DNA from 3 places in the Paenibacillus barengoltzii G22 genome. Region 1 is predicted to be linked to each of the others. Evidence: a T-box and tRNA genes for the amino acid it is inferred to sense, from the RefSeq annotation. Region 1 holds a T-box; the other regions hold tRNA genes.
The links. The T-box of region 1 lies ahead of leuS (leucine--tRNA ligase). A T-box ahead of a tRNA ligase gene usually reads a tRNA of that ligase, here a tRNA-Leu.
Positions count from the first base shown of each region.

Region 2: it has a tRNA-Leu gene. The T-box ahead of leuS (leucine--tRNA ligase) is inferred to sense a tRNA for this amino acid. The anticodon was not compared.
Region 3: it has a tRNA-Leu gene. The T-box ahead of leuS (leucine--tRNA ligase) is inferred to sense a tRNA for this amino acid. The anticodon was not compared.

Region 1 covers NZ_KE159652.1:860,221-863,536, forward strand. The annotation lists gene C812_RS04010 (FUSC family protein) at 1-128, shown strand, start outside; gene C812_RS04015 (MerR family DNA-binding protein) at 311-577, shown strand; gene C812_RS04020 (hypothetical protein) at 599-784, opposite strand; gene C812_RS04025 (hypothetical protein) at 883-1,272, shown strand; tRNA gene C812_RS04030 (tRNA-Pro) at 1,323-1,396, opposite strand; T-box leader at 1,561-1,777, shown strand; gene leuS (leucine--tRNA ligase) at 1,889-3,316, shown strand, end outside.
Region 2 covers NZ_KE159653.1:547,589-550,904, reverse strand. The annotation lists gene C812_RS10830 (glycoside hydrolase family 5 protein) at 1-1,247, shown strand, start outside; tRNA gene C812_RS10825 (tRNA-Leu) at 1,346-1,430, shown strand; gene C812_RS10820 (LytR/AlgR family response regulator transcription factor) at 1,581-2,336, shown strand; gene C812_RS10815 (ATP-binding protein) at 2,323-3,316, shown strand, end outside.
Region 3 covers NZ_KE159653.1:1,002,694-1,006,009, reverse strand. The annotation lists gene C812_RS12965 (AzlC family ABC transporter permease) at 1-456, shown strand, start outside; gene C812_RS12960 (PAS domain-containing protein) at 473-1,111, opposite strand; gene C812_RS12955 (helix-turn-helix domain-containing protein) at 1,342-1,662, shown strand; tRNA gene C812_RS12950 (tRNA-Leu) at 1,731-1,813, shown strand; gene C812_RS12945 (hypothetical protein) at 2,057-2,332, shown strand; gene C812_RS12940 (thiol-disulfide oxidoreductase DCC family protein) at 2,449-2,874, shown strand; gene C812_RS12935 (CpaE/TadZ family protein) at 3,012-3,316, shown strand, end outside.

The DNA of each region.
Region 1 (3,316 bases):
ACAGAATTGAAACCGTCTATGAGTACCACGCGGATTGGATTTACGCTGAGCTGCAGAACATGGGCTTGCCGCTTCCGATTAAGGAGCGAGGACGTTTTCAGGCGACGGCGGAGCTTAAAATGTCGTAAAAAGGGGATGTCCCAAGAGCCGTGAAGGGCTAGTGGGGCATCCTTATTTTTTATGCAAAATAGTGTCCTGACTCAAGATCAGCGATCAGCCCGGGTTGCACCGGTTTCCAGCCGAGAAGCTCCCGCGTCGCTGGGCCCACCTGCGCCGTGTTGTACAAGCTTGTGATGTCGAGAGATTGAGGATGATTAAGAAATTCCAATCTATCGGCTGTTCGCTGGCTGAATTGAAGGATGTGCTGCAGGAGCACGATGCCCATACGAGCACGAACGAACAAACCATCGAATGGATCCGAAGCAAGATGAAGGAGATTGAGGACAAAAAGAAAGAGTACGATCAAATGCTGGACACTCTACGCAAAATGCTGGAGTATCGGACCTTGCTCAAGGTCGATCCGCAAAAAGCCGAAGCATTTCTGAAGAATTGGAAGGCCGAAGCAGGATGGAACTGATAAAATCAGTGCGGAATGCTGTTAGAATCTAAAGGAGAAGAAGAGAAGGAGTCCGACGAGGATGACGAGGGTGGTCCAAACACCGCCTTTTGCTAAAGCGTTCCAATCTCCGATTTCAGCACGATTCATCGAATCCGCCAAATTGATGAAAGGCTTGCGTTGATACTCTTTAAGCTGATCTTTCTCTTGTTTCTCCCACATATTCACTGGAATCCCTCCTAATGGGTACTTCTTAACATATAGTATACTTGGAACATCGCTGGAGAGCATTTATTTTTTGAATTCTGGTTAAGGAGCCGATCTCTATGAACAAACTCCCCCCAAATCAATCCACAAATTCTTCTCTTCAAGAAGTTGAGAAGTTCCTGATTCAAACCTATTCAGCCAAGAAAATTCCCGTTTCGAACCTTGAGGAACTTAGGTGTGACCCTCAGGTAAAATTTGATCGGATTGCGGTGTGCTTTGAAATGGATCATCCGGAAGTTCTTAAGGGCCTCTTTAATGAAGATGAGAAGAAGATGCACGAGGACTACAGGAATCATCATAGAAATGCGACATTTACAACTCCTTGGCAGAAGATCAATGCGGGGCAGCTTCTGAGAGTTGTTTTAGAAAGCGAGGATGGGGTTAGTTTAAGTAACTTCACTGTTCAGGGGTTGTGCATGAGGTTGGTTCATGATCTCTCAGCCCTATAAGGGCAATAAAAAAATCGCGGCCCATGTCCGCGATGTTGGTGTCATAAGTATCGAGACGACAGGATTTGAACCTGCGACCTCTTGCTCCCGAAGCAAGCGCTCTACCAAGCTGAGCCACGTCTCGTCAGCAATATTATTAATTTGGGGGAAACATTAATACATTATACACTTTTAGGCGAAGCTGTAAAGGGGGGGACGGATGAAAAATTTTTGAACGCAAGGAATCGGAACCAACGTTGACGATATGTGGCATTATTTTATATAATAATTGATAATTCAATTCTATATTGTGGAACTTTGAAGAGGAATAGTAATTTGGATTCCGCCATCCAGAGAGCCGGCGTTTGGTGCAAGCCGGTTGGGGAATGCAGATGAACTCGCCTTGGAGTTATGATGCGCAAATCATCATCGTCTTGCCCGCGTTAAGGGTGCAAAGGGAGCTAGGACAAAGCATGTCCGATGCTAACTAGGGTGGTACCACGGGAAATCTCCTCTCGTCCCTAGCGATCATAACGCTACGGGTCGGGAGGTTTTTTGATTTTAGGGAGTTCACCTCGTCGGCTTATGACGTGGATCCCGCATTTCAAATTGTTGTTTTCAAGGAGGATTTTGAATTATGGCGGACCAAAATGTGCCCCATGACGTTTACCGGGCCCAGGCCATTGAACCGAAATGGCAGGCTTATTGGGAAAAGCATCAAACTTTTAAAACACGGGAAGAGGCGGGGAAACCGAAGTTTTACGCGCTTGACATGTTCCCTTATCCATCGGGAGCAGGCCTCCATGTAGGCCATCCGGAGGGGTATACAGCTACAGACATCGTCTCTCGCTTCAAACGGATGCGCGGCTATAACGTACTTCATCCGATGGGTTGGGATGCTTTCGGGTTGCCAGCAGAGCAGCATGCGCTCGATACGGGCGAACATCCGCGTGACATCACGGTGAAGAACATCAACAACTTCCGGCGCCAAATCAAGTCGCTGGGCTTCTCTTACGATTGGGACCGCGAGATCAGTACAACTGATCCGAATTATTATAAATGGACGCAGTGGATTTTTCTCCAACTGTATAAAAAAGGTCTGGCCTATGTGGCCGAAGTTCCAGTGAACTGGTGCCCGGCATTGGGTACGGTGCTGGCGAACGAAGAGGTCATTGACGGCAAGAGTGAGCGCGGCGGCCATCCGGTCATCCGCAAGCCGATGCGTCAATGGGTGCTGAAAATTACCGAATACGCTGAACGGCTGCTGGAAGACCTGGAGGAACTGGATTGGTCGGAAAGCATCAAGGATATGCAACGCAACTGGATTGGGAAATCCGAAGGTGCGGAAGTCGTATTCGAAATCGAAGGTCATGATGCGTCTCTGACGGTCTTTACGACTCGTCCGGATACGCTGTTTGGAGCGACGTATGCGGTGCTTGCTCCAGAACATGAACTGGTTAAGAAGATCACGACCGATGCTCAACGCCAAGCGGTTGAAGCTTACCAAGACCAAGCGGCGCGGAAGAGCGATCTGGAACGTACCGACCTGGCTAAGGAGAAAACTGGGGTATTCACCGGCGCGTACGCGATCAATCCGGTCAATGGAGAGAAGCTGCCGATCTGGATTGCCGACTACGTGCTGGCGGGTTACGGAACCGGTGCGATCATGGCTGTACCAGGGCATGATGAGCGCGACTATGAATTCGCCAAACAGTATGATCTGCCGATCATCGAGGTGGTTGAGGGCGGCGATCTGTCGAAAGAGGCTTATACGGGCGACGGAGCCCATGTGAACTCCGGCTTCTTGAACGGCCTGGGCAAAGAGGAAGCCATTAAGAAGATGATTTCCTGGCTGGAGGAGAACGGCAAAGGCCGCGGTAAAGTGACTTACCGTCTGCGCGACTGGCTGTTCAGCCGTCAACGGTATTGGGGGGAGCCGATCCCGATTCTGCATCTGGAAGACGGCACGATGAAGCCGGTACCGGAAGATCAGCTGCCGCTGGTTCTGCCGGATGTAGATGCCATCAAACCGTCGGGTACCGGGGAATCGCCGCTGGCGAACGTG
Region 2 (3,316 bases), on a different contig from region 1:
TCGCATTGATCGACCGCTGTTTGGATTGGTGTGAGGAGTTTGGCCTCTACGCCTTTCTGGATATGCATGGAGCGCCCGGCGGACAGACCGGAGCTAACATCGACGACTCGATCGACGATTTCCCTCGCCTGTTCACCGATGAGGACAGCTGGAACAAAGCGATCGAGCTGTGGAAGGAGTTGGCGCGGCGGTATCGCGACCGCTGGATTGTCGGCGGGTACGACCTATTAAATGAGCCGGTTCGTCCCGGTTTAATGGAAGGCAAGCACGAGGATTACCTCGTTCGGCGGCTGGCGGCATTCTATGAGGAAGTAATCGCAGCGATTCGGGAAATTGACGACCGGCATCTGCTGTCGGTGGAAGGGCATCACTGGGCGACGAATACGGCTGTATTTTATAAACGTTATGATCCCAATATGGTGATCCATTTCCATCGGTACGCTTGCAAACCCGGCAAAGAAGCGTACGAGGAGTTCCTTAAGCTGTCCGAGACGCTGGACCAACCGCTATGGCTTGGCGAGACCGGGGAGAATGAGCTGGAATGGTTTGCGGCGATGTATCCGTTAGCCTTGTCGCTGGGTATCGGCTACAACTTATGGCCGTGGAAGAAGATGGAGCGCGCCAATTCGCCGTATTCGGTGAACAAACCTGATGGCTGGGACGAGCTGCTGGCTTATGTCGAAGGTGGAGCACGACCAAGTTATGAGCGCACGCGGCAGATTCTTGATGCTTATTTAGATAACATCAAGGTAGAGAACTGCACTCCCCGTCCAGAGGTAACCGCGGCGGCCTTCCGCAAGCCGGGTTGTCGGGTTCGCGGTACAGATTTTGATGAGCTGCCGGGCAGAGGCATCTCGTTCAGCGGACGCCGCACGGAAGGGAACATTTATAAATACCGGGCCCAAACGGGCATGAAAATCGTGCCGATCTCGGATGAGCCGCAACCGAAGAAGTTCGGGTTTGATTGCGGCTGGCAAAATCTCGCGCTCGAGCTTGCGGACGGCGAGTTTGCCGCCTATTCGTTCTGCGGCATCGAGGCAGGCAACACGGCGATGCTGGAGTTGATTTGCCGGGAAGAAACGGTGATCGCGTTGAAGCAGGATGGGGTTGAGAGAGCGCGTCTGACGATTTCTCCAAGCCGAGATGTCAGCCGCTACAGCGCCATACTTGTTGAGGCCGCGAAGACCACGCTAACCGTTAGTGTGGAGGCGGGTCGAGTCGAGTTGCATGCCATTACAGTGGAATAAATTGAAAAAAAGCCTTGACTCTTTTCGCGGCGCATGATATTTTATATCTTGTCGCCGCGAAAAATGCTTTAACGGCTTTCGCGGAGAGGTCACATTAAGCGGTCGTGGCGGAATTGGCAGACGCGCACGGTTCAGGTCCGTGTGGGCTAACCCCCCGTGGAGGTTCGAGTCCTCTCGACCGCATCGTTTAAACTGCAAGAAGCTCTTGAATTCTCCTGTAGAATTTAAGAGCTTTTTTGCATACTAGGCATAAACAGCAACAGCGGAGTGAAAGGGATAATCACGTAAAGCTGCGGGCAAGAGAGTAATCCATACAAGCGAGGTGAGGCCGAATTGTTCCGTGTGGCGATTTGTGATGATGAGAAGCAGCAGCGTGAGCAGATTAAGCAGATGCTGCTTACGTTATCTTTTAAAGCCAATATCGAATTTGATATCGAGCTGTTCCCTTCGGGAGAGGCGCTGGTGGCCCATTATGAACAAGGGCAGACGCCGTTTCATATTCTCATTTTGGATGTGGAGATGGGCGGGATCAACGGCATTGCTGCAGCTCGCAAAATCCGGGAGCTTCAGCATCTGGATGAGCAGATTATCTTTTTGACGAGTTATCCTGATTATATGGTGGAGAGCTTGGACGTGTTTATTTTTCAATATCTGATTAAGCCCGTTGAGCCCTCCGTGCTGGAGGAGAAGGTGCTTAAGCTCTGTCATTACATCCAAGCGCAAGAGAAGAAATTTCTGATCGTCCAGTCCGGCTATGAAGAAGTGGTGCTGAAGCATGAGGAGATTATCGCGATCGAATCCGCCAAGAGCCTAACGATGAAAAATAAACTCAAGGTTATCACTGTTTCCAAGGTGGTTGAAAGTAAGGGGCTGATCACGAAGTATGCGGAAGCGCTAAAGGACAGCCATTTCTTGCAGATCCATCGTTCGATTATCATCAACCTCAATCACGTGGTTAAATTTGCGGGCAATTTCGTACAGATGTCGAACGGGCTGGAGCTGCCAATCGGACGCTCGAAAGTGAAAGAAGTGAAGGATTTCTATACCAAATATAAAGTGATGAAGGATATTACCCATGATTCCATTTAATCTTCCGATTCTGATCAGCAGCGTGTTTGTGCTGGGGTTTCAGATTATTTTCTTCTTTGATTCAGTGTTTGGAAGAGCGGCCCGTAAACCGCAGCGATTCGGGCATTTTGTTCTATTCGCGTTGTTGGCATCGGTCTATTTGACGCTTGATTTGGAATGGTTTGCCTCCGGCGTGGCACTGCTATTGATCTATAGTCTGGCGGATACGTACCAGGTTGAGTTGAAAAATAAACTTATGTTTACCGTGTTGTACGGCGTGTTGATGTCGATTGTGAATTCGCTGTCCATTTTTATTTTCTATACGCTTGATGCGGATGAATTTCGGGACTTTGAACCTACCAATTTTACGGCGTCCGCGAAAACCTTGTTGCTGTCCTGCATTTTGATGTTTGTCGTCATTCAGTTGATCCGGATGGTGGCCAAACGGCGAACGTATCCGTTAAAGCCCGGCTATTACCTGCTCTTCCTGTTCGTACCGGTGTTCAGCATCTATCAGGTCAATTTGCTGGCGGCGACCAGTGAGAAGAATCTGCATTTCTTCATTTGGGTCATTGGGCTGTTGCTCCTGAATGTCTTGGTGATCTATATGTTTGACACGATGATGGATAAGTTCCAAATCCAGCAGGAGAACTTCCAATTGCAGCGGCAGATGGACTATCAGGACGCCAACTATGAAAAAACGGTACATAGCTTCAAGTCGATTAAACGCATCATCCACGATACAAACCAGCATTTTCTATATATCGAAGAGTGCATGAAGCGCGGGGATACGGCTGCGGCGTTAGAGCATATTCGGGTTACGCTAAATAAGGTCGAAGACGCTTATCATCGGGTGAATACCGGCCATCTCGTAATCGATGCGCTGGTGACCAATGCGCTTAACATCGGTGAAGCGAACGGCATTCGGATCGATACACAGCTACAGCTCCATTCGCAGGAGCTGAACATCGACCGCTATGACCTCTGCGTTGTTCATGGAA
Region 3 (3,316 bases), on a different contig from region 1:
CTGTCGACATGGCGGGAATTCCCCAAATGGTTGGCAGCGATTGGCCTAACCGATGAAGGGTTCGCGGTCACTTCCAGCCGGGCAGCCCAAGGGGAGCCGATATCGCCTGCTTATTATATTACTTTCGCATTGGCGATTTATGGGTCGTGGATTGCCGGTACAGCGGTAGGCACTGGATTGGGGAGCTTCGTTACCGCAGAATTGGCGGAAGTTTTAACTTTTGCGCTGCCGACGCTCTTCATCGCGTTGCTTGCCGGGGGCGAGCGTACTGTGCCATTCCTAGCCGCAGCTGGCTGTGGGGCCGTGCTCGCCACCTTCGCAGGGATGCTCCAGCTTGGGGGCATCGGCTTGATTGCCGGAGGCTTGGCTGGTGCTACACTGGGGCAGCAACTCAGCCGAATGTTATCACGACGAATTTCGGCAGCCCAGGACAAAGCTGAACGTCCGTTACACTAACGCTCAGCTGAGTTCATTATGGTTCCTGCTGGGGCGGCAAGTCCAGGTTCGAGGAATATTTGGGATATAAAGCCCGGATGCAATCAGGGCAAATGTCATGCGTAAATTCAGCGTGGGTATGCTGGATCAGGTAAGCCTCGGTGTTACACCATCTGTTGTTGCCTTCATCCTTGATCTTCTTACATACGGCACAAATGGGAAGCAGCCCTCGGAGCGTGCGGGTATGTGCGAGCTCATGCTGAATTTGAAGTTGCAGACGCTTTATCCGGGTGATGTTGGTGCAGGTGATCACGATGCCTTGAGGTGAAGAGGCGTCCTCTTCGGCATAAGGAGTTAATTCGGCGAGAAACCAGAGCTCGTCATCGTTGGAGGGAACCTTGAATTCAATCTCAATATGGTCGGCTTCCCCGTTTAATATTTTGGAAAATTGATCCAACAGCAGATGGGGGTTAAAATAACGATGATGATGCGGCCCCTGCTGAAAAAACTGAAAAATGTTTAATCCGGGCCGTGCCCAGCCGTGAGCAACACCCAAAGAGGCGGCACGTTTGGCCCAAGTTCGGTTGACAGAGACGATCGTTCCATTCGGTTCAATGATTGCAACACTTTGATTCAAAGAATGATAGGGTGCCTTCCATTGGAAGTTGTCACTCATGGCGGGTACGCTCCTGTCATGAAACTGAGGGCAGTCTTCCGACCTATTAAGTACTTGCCAGTCGTATGTTAAGATATAGGTATAGTTCCAGCATTTCACTCTATTATAAACGCATCTAAGTTATTACACAACTTATAAATTACTTAAATGCGTCATCAAAGCTGTTGAGGAAGGTTGGAGAGAAGTTGTCAATCTACGAACGTATTGAACTGCTGATTAAAAACGCCGGCATGACCAAAAAGGCGTTTTGCCTCGAATTGGGGATCAGTACCGGGAACTTCGGGGATTGGAAGCGGGGAAAGTCCACGCCGAGCACGAATAAATTGATTGAGATCGCGGCTTTTTTCGATGTTAGTCTGGATTGGCTTATGACGGGAAAGGAAAAACAGGCGGAGTACGTGCAGGATCATAGAACGGAATATACCACCACCACCGATAAAGACTGGAGCTCGTTCATCGGCACGTTAACCGAAGCCGAGCGAGCTTTTGTTCGGGAATATATCGAATTTGTCCGTTACCGTAGGCGGAAGACCGGTCGGATGGACAAATAATTCCACTTTACTTTTGAAGACGGCAAAGCTATAATTACCATGTTCGTCTGAACCTAGACTTAACATATGCGGTAGTGGTGGAATGGCAGACACGCTATCTTGAGGGGGTAGTGGGCGTACGCCCGTGGAGGTTCGAGTCCTCTCTACCGCATGACAGAAGAACTTCTCGGAGGAATCCGGGAAGTTCTTTTTTTGATTCCTTTGAATTGGTGGAGCATGTGAGTATGGGAAGGTGACTTTTTGCACATATTAATAAAAATCTTGCGAAAAGTGCGTCAAATCAAGCCGTTTGGGCAGGTTTTCAAGTTGACACGCCGATAAAAATTCATTAATATGTCTAAGTACTAAAAGAGCTGTGCTCTGTGGAACGAAATTTGATAATACGGGTGATAACATGGCTTACAGACCGAATGTTGTAAATGTGACCAAGGCCGGCAGCAACGAGAATGACGGATTATACGAGTTTATCGTGAATCTGGCCGATGGTACGGCGTGCCGCGTGTTTTACCACCGTAATCCCGAATGGCGGTTAACCAACGTCAGCAGGCTGCAAAAGACACCTTGCCCGGTCTGCCGTAAAGACTTCATTTGCGGATGTATGGAGAAGTTTTCGGATGAAATCAACCGTCAGATGGTAGAAGGACAGTGGCTGGAGAAGCTGACGTCCTAGTAAAAACGCTTTGGCCAGCTGGCGACAGCAAGCACGGGAATGGTCCCGTGCTTTTTTCATATATTCTAGTAGATAACGTATGTGTTACCCTCTGTACGGGAGAGGAGGCCAGGAGCATGTCAACTCAATGGGATGAACGGAATGAACATGTGATTTTATTTGACGGCGTCTGCCATTTATGCCAGGGAGCGGTCAAGTTTATTATCAAACATGACCCGGCTGGGCGGTTCCGCTTTGCCTCGCTGCAATCCCAGGCAGGGAGCCGGCTGCTGCGAGCGGCAGGAGCGCATGAGGAGTCGCTGGACAGCGTCGTGTTGATCGAAAATGGAACCTATTATATCCGCTCGGCGGCGGCGCTGCGAATTGCTAGAGGCTTACGCTCCCCCTGGCCGCTGCTGTACGCGCTGATCGTTGTCCCCAAGGGACTTCGGGATGCCGTCTATCGATTCATCGCCAAACATCGTTACCGTTGGTTTGGGAAGGACGAGACTTGCCTTGTGCCGACCCGGGAGCTGAGGGAGCGGTTTTTGGAGGATCGGTAATTATAGAGAGTTATATAATAGAAACTAAGAAAAGGTCTTGTCTATCATCCATAAATGTGATATTCTTACTGTAAAATCCAGGAATTCGGAACGGTAGCACCGTCCATTACTCGATTGTTAAATCGGGTTATTGGGCGGTGCTTTTTTTGTTCTCGTTTTCCTTGAAGGAGGGGATTGAGATTCCAATCAAATTAGTGCTAGCCGTGCAAGAGGAGGAGTATATCGAACCATTTTTGCATTATGTTCATGAGAGCGAGTTCGACCGGCGATTGGTGGTGACCGCGTTTAGCCGGAAGGAGGCATTTGCCCAATACCTGCTGGAATCCAGCGGAGAGATCGATGCGGTGTTGGGTGACCGGACGTTCCTTGAGGCGGCAGAAGGCATGAAGCGCCCCGGGCTTTACTTCATTGAACTAGGGGAAGGCGGTGGACCACAGCATTC